One region of the Exiguobacterium sp. s189 genome, then DNA from elsewhere that is predicted to be linked to it. Evidence: riboswitches for the same ligand, from Rfam matches in the RefSeq annotation. Region 1 holds a riboswitch; the other holds the start of a gene.
What was found. Region 1 has a riboswitch for S-adenosylmethionine ahead of KNO99_RS12245 (aminotransferase class I/II-fold pyridoxal phosphate-dependent enzyme). Riboswitches for the same ligand answer to the same signal wherever they lie in the genome.
Positions count from the first base shown of each region.

Region 2: linked by a shared signal. The riboswitch ahead of KNO99_RS07490 (Na+/H+ antiporter NhaC family protein) and the one ahead of KNO99_RS12245 (aminotransferase class I/II-fold pyridoxal phosphate-dependent enzyme) in region 1 are both predicted to bind S-adenosylmethionine.

Region 1 covers NZ_JACSKM010000010.1:44,591-47,777, reverse strand. Annotated here, with positions in the region: gene KNO99_RS12245 (aminotransferase class I/II-fold pyridoxal phosphate-dependent enzyme) at 1-1,128, opposite strand, end outside; SAM riboswitch class I at 1,207-1,306, opposite strand; gene KNO99_RS12240 (AI-2E family transporter) at 1,464-2,564, shown strand; gene KNO99_RS12235 (MDR family MFS transporter) at 2,834-3,187, shown strand, end outside.
Region 2 covers NZ_JACSKM010000004.1:205,762-208,948, forward strand. Annotated here, with positions in the region: gene KNO99_RS07490 (Na+/H+ antiporter NhaC family protein) at 1-1,194, opposite strand, end outside; SAM riboswitch class I at 1,264-1,358, opposite strand; gene KNO99_RS07495 (GGDEF domain-containing protein) at 1,457-3,136, opposite strand.

The DNA of each region.
Region 1 (3,187 bases):
TACCGCTTCATCAATCTTCTGTTCAGACGATACGAGACCGAAACGGATGTGGTGCTCTCCCTCTGTTCCGAAGAAGTAGCCTGGTGTGACGGCGACTCCCGCCTCGTGGAGTAACTTTTTCGAGAACGATTTTGCATCCCCCTCAGGTACTTTCGCCCATACAAAGAACGAACCCTTCGGTGCCTCAATCTCCCACCCCGCCCGGCGTAATCCATTAATCAATCGGTTTCGTCTTGTTTCGTAAAGTGAGGCTAGGTCATCACGCAAGTCTCGCGGGGATTCTAACGCCACAATCGCTGCCTCTTGAATGGCTGAGAAGACAGACACGTGGACATGATCTTGATACGTGTTGATGGCTTCGATGATATCGGCATTCCCGACCGCGAACGCGACACGCCACCCCGACATATTGAACGCCTTCGACATCGTGTATACTTCAATTCCAATTTCTTTCGCACCATCTGCCTGAAGGAAGCTCGGGGGAACATAACCGTCGAACCCAATGCTTCCATAAGCGAAATCGTGGACGACCATCACATCATGCTTCTTCGCAAACGCGACGGTTTCTTCAAAGAATGCCGGCGTCGCAACAGCCCCAGTCGGATTGCTCGGGTAGTTCAAATACATGAGTTTCGCGTGGGACGGGTCGAGTGTTGAATAGTCCGGAAGAAAGCCATGTTCCTCTTTTAACGTCAAATCGATGATTTCCGCACCAGCCAGACGCGCCCCCGAGATGTAATCCGGGTAACCCGGGTTCGGGAGTAAAATCCCGTCACCCGGTTCGAGAAGACATTGTGGGAGTGTGATCAAACCTGATTTGCTACCGATCAAGATCGCGACTTCTCGTTCCGGATCGAGTTCGACACCATATTCACGAGAGTAAAATGATGCGACCGCTTCTTTCAATCGGGTCTGTCCTCGAAATGGACCGTATTGGTGTGTGGTCGGGTCCGTGATGGCACGTTCGAGCGCCTCACAGATTGGAGCGGGCGTCGGTAAATCGGGTGTCCCTTGCCCGAGTCGGATGACGCTCTTCCCGCTTGCCTCTACCGCTGCGACCTCTTCTGCTAATCCGACGAAGTGTTGCGTCGGTAAGGATTTTAATAATTGTGAACGTCTGTCTGCCATGATTCTTCCTCCTGATACGAAAAAACACCCCTTTCTGAGGAAAGGGGTGCTCAATACAGACGTATGTAGTCAACCACCTTCCCATCTCTCAAGGTCACCTTGCTGGAATTAGCACAGTATTTTGCAATCTGTTGCTGAAGCTTCATCGGGCCAGTCCCTCCGCTTCTCTTGATAGAAAGTGTTATTCGCTATGTAATTTTTGTATGTTCCTAAGTTAACCAGACATTTCCAACGGTGTCAAACATTTTTTCAAAGTGAACATCTATTGAATCCTTTTCAAAAAACATTCATAGTAAAAGAGTAGAAAAATTATATTTGTATGAGGGGATAGAGCATTGGAGCTTAATCGTCAACTTATTTGGAAACTCAGTGTGATCGGTCTGATTTTACTCGTCTTATGGCGGGTCATCAGTGAACCGGATACCATCTCACGTGTTTTGCAGTACACGTTTCAGTTACTGACCCCAATCATCATGGGGATTGCCATCGCTTTATTACTTAACACCGTACTCTCTTATATTGAAGAACGGTTCCATTTGAAGCGATATCAAGGTCTGCTCATCGTCTATATCACGTTTATCGGGATTTTAGCAATCTCGGTCGTCACGTTGTTCCCGCGGATCTACTCGAGTCTTTCATCACTCATCGAGGAGTTACCCGTCTACATCCGTCAAATCGATGCGTTCTTAGGTGATGTAAACAATTACCTGAAAGACTATAACGCGACGATCGCCCAGGCGATTGATTTTGCACGCTTCGAGGATCGTTATTCCGGATGGGTCGAGACGGCCGTCCTCTCTTCTGTCAGTTATGTCTCTAGTTTCACGATGACATTGATCAACTTCTTAATCGGGATTGTCATCTCCATCTATCTGTTAAAGGACAAAGAAGTCTTCGCTCGCATGTTCAAACGCCTTCTCTACGCGCTCTTACCAGTGGGCACTGCGAAGACGACAATCGATATCTTTCAGGAGATGGACTACATTTTTAAACGATACATCATCGGTAAATCACTCGATTGTCTGATCATCGGTGTTCTCGCTGTCATCGGACTCTTAATCATCGGGGCTCCATACGCGTTACTTCTTGGTGTCATCGTCGGTGTGCTCAATTTTATCCCATACGTCGGTCCGCTATTAGGGATGATTCCAGCGTTTATCATCACTTACTTTTATGATCCGTTCACCGCCGTATTGGTGCTCTTGTTCATCTTCTTGTTGCAACAATTTGACGGATTGTGGCTCGGACCGAAGATTTTGGGCGACAGCGTCGGAATCACTCCATTTTGGGTCATCACATCGATTATCATCGGAGGAAGTCTATTTGGTCTCGTCGGCATGTTTGTGAGTGTTCCGATTACGGCGATGATTCAAGTGGTCTTGTCTAGACTGATTGATTATCGTTTAAACCGAAAAAATTTAAATGAATTACTCTAAATCCTCCCACTAATTTGTTGACACATTGATGAAATGTGTCATACAGTTGAAGAGAAGAACAACAATTAACAGAAAGGAGAGGTTCCCATGTCAGTAGTATCTTCGAAACCATTCATTCAAGTTCATACTGATTGGCAGGCACCTCTTCGATTGATTCATATCTAAGATGCCTGCCTAACTAGGCATGCATAAACAACGTGGGACGTCGTATGCCTTCATGCATATGACGTCCCTTTTGTGTCTAAAATTAAATAAAGCAGGTGACCTGTATGTTTCAATCACTCAAGCAACTCGACCGCAACATTTGGATACGTTTCTTAGGAGAAACGATCACGGGAATCATGATGTTCATGATTGCCCCATTCTTAGTCCTTTATTATAGTGACCAGTTAGACAGCTATCTTCAAGTCGGAATCATCATGGCGACGGGACCGATCATGGCGCTCCTCGGCTCGATGATTGGGGGACGGCTTGCTGATCTATACGGACGCAAACCAATTATGATGATCGCCATCGTTGGTGACGCGCTCGCTCTCATCGGTTTTGCGTTCGCCGACTCGTTTTGGCCGTTGCTCTTACTCAATGCCATGCTCGGCTTGACCAATTCATTGTTCCACCCCGCT
Region 2 (3,187 bases), on a different contig from region 1:
GAGGTCCGGCGATGCGGTCTTCGTCAACTCTGCGGCGATGAGGAGTTGCGCTCCATATGGAAGAATCCCTTGTACACCACATGAGAAGATATCGAGTACGCTTGCTGATTTCTTCCGTTCGATATCATATTCGTCCGCAATGTTCGCGGCAAGTGGTCCGGCTACAAGAATAGAAATCGTATTGTTCGCGGTCGCTACGTTCGTCGCACTGACGAGACCCGCGATACTCCACTCGGCACCAGCACGTTTTTGAATCCGTGACGTCAGCGCATCACGTAAATACGTGAGTCCTCCGTTGTGCGAAATAAGACCGACGAGTCCGCCCATGAGTAACGTCAAGAACGAGATTTCAGCCATACCGACCATGCCATCGGCGATAGCGGTCACAAATGCTGTGACGGATAAGCTTCCGTCGAGAAGACCGATGATTCCTGTTAGCGTGATCCCTCCTAACAGGACGAGAATGACGTTCAGTCCCGTTAACGCCAGTCCGATGACCGCGAGATACGGAATGAGTTTATACCATTCGAATACGGCGACATCGACCGTCGATTCACCGTTCGACAAGACGGCGAGTAAAATCGTCGTGATGATGGCAGCTGGTAGCACGATCCAGAAGTTCGTTCGGAACTTATCGCGCATGTTCGTCCGTTGTGTCCTTACGGCAGCAATGGTCGTATCCGAAATGAATGAAAGGTTGTCTCCGAACATGGCTCCGCCGACCACTGCCGCGGCTGCGATGGCGACGTTCACACCACTTTCCTCATGAATACCGAGGGCAATCGGCGCAAGTGCCGCAATCGTTCCGGTCGATGTACCCATTGCCATTGAAATGAAAGCAGCAATGACGAATAGTCCACTTAAGAGAAGCGATGGGGGTAAAAGCGTCAACGCCGCGTTGACCGTCGCGTCGATGGCACCGATTGATTCGGCTACCGTTGAAAAGGCACCGGCCAGTAAGAAGATAAAAATCATAATGATGATTCCCGGATTTCCGGCACCTTGCGCGATGCGCTCGACGGTTTGAGTGGCACTTCCTTTTGTCATGAATGCTGCAACCATCAAGGCGATGATGGCCGCAACGAGTACAGGAAACTTATAGAAGTCCCCATAGTAGACACCCGCCCCGATGAAAAAGAGCAAGAAGACGAGTAACGGCAGAAGTGCCCACTTGTTTGCTGTTGGTTGTTCCAAAATAATCACCTCACTAAAAAATAAAAAGGACCTTTTTCTTGAGAAAAAGGTCCTTCGTGTGAAATACCCTTTTCATCTTTCGGACGTATGTCCGCTGGATTTGGCACAGGTTCCCCGCTGCCGAGACTTCATAGGGCCAGTCCCTCCGTCTCTCTCGATAAAAAGTTAAGTTATCCTATTATCAAACACGTTCCCTAACGTACCTGTTTCAAATCTAGTTGTCAACCTAAAAACTCCCCAATTCGATGTGAGAAAGGGGAGTTTACGTCGTTAAATTGTTGAAGTGCGCCACGCGGTTACGTCCTGCATATTTTCCACCAACATACAGGGCACGGTCCGCATTTCGAATCGTATCATCGAGACGCTTCTTCCCGAACGCTTCGATTGTGTCGACCCCGATGGACGCGGTGACAGAAATTTCATGGTGGTCGACATGAAACGGTTTCGCTTCGATTTGATGGCGAATCCGCTCCGTGATTTCGATCGCTTGGTTCATGTCACAATGATTGAGCAACAAAATAAATTCTTCGCCGCCATAACGTGCCGCAAAGTCATCGGGACGAAGTACCTGACGAATTCGTCGTCCGAACTCTTGTAACACATGGTCTCCGACCTGATGACCGTACGTATCGTTGATCTTTTTGAAAAAATCAATATCGAGCATGGCGACCGATATCGGATATACCGACATATCGGATATTTGTTGAATGCCATATTCATAAAACGCACGCGCATTGGCGAGAAGCGTTAAACTGTCCGTCCGACTCTCGGTATAGAGGCGGTCCCGTTCGTGACAACGGCTAATGGTCCGGTTGAACGATTTTAACAATTTGATGATTTCATGCTGAATAATCTTCGGATAACCGTATACAGGTTCTCCCGTCATGACAATCCATGTACGAATCTCTTCAATTTCCTCCGAGCGGACAGAAACAAAGCTGTGGTAATCGTCATGGAAGGCGTCAGAAAGGGAAGTATCCCATTCAAAGCGCATCTCATAATCGAGGACTTGCTCGATTGGCTGACTCATTTCAAGCAACGTAAAGACGATGGGTCGATCGATGGGCTGTCGCGTCTTTAAATCAAAGTACAGGGTGCGTTCAAACAATTTAAACTCGACATACCCTTCATCATAATGATTCAGCTGTTCGCATTGACTTAAAAACACTTCGATGGCTTGTGCCTCGCTCTGTGACAAGGAAACGGCCTCTTTCGCTTCATCGTATTGCTCAATCAAGGATTTAAATGCATCTTGTCGCTCTTTTTGAATGAGAAGCCGCTTGATGAAGAACGTCAACGCAGCGGCGATGCTACTGACGACGAGTAAGTTGGTCTCTCGGAAAAACGCTGCCGCTAAGATGAAAATCAAACTGACGACGTACGTATAGAACGCAATCTTCATAAAGTCGCTCAATGCGATGTCGACGCGGAACCACCATTTCACCTGATACTTTTGAAACACCGTGTTTAAGAAGATGGCAAGGAACAATCCAGCGAGCGGCACGAACGAATCTTGCGAATAAAAGTTGAGACTGGTCTCCCCACCTAGGGCGAGATAGACAGCTGCTGGTATGACGATCTCTAAGTACGCCGTAATGGCATTCCACGGATATGTGAACCGGAAGCGACGGATGGCGACTTTCGGTCTCAAGTTGGCGAATTGAAAGACGAACACCCCGATTTGGTTGACGATGAGTGCTGTTTCAAATCCAAAGAATAAAAATAAGATTAAAACGATACTTTCAGAAAATGTGAAGTACACACCTTTGACTTCGATCGAGTCGAGTTGAAAAATGATGACAAGCAACGAAATTAAAATAAATGACAACGAATCGATTGTTGGGGCGTGTAGGATATCCAATGCAAATAGTGCGATGGTGAAGATGAACAGGGCACTCCATATACTCCAACCGAGCACGGACATCTTACGAAAGTGGTTCATGTGTTCCCTCCTAGCATGGGACATTTCAAGATCTAATAGTAAAGATTCGTC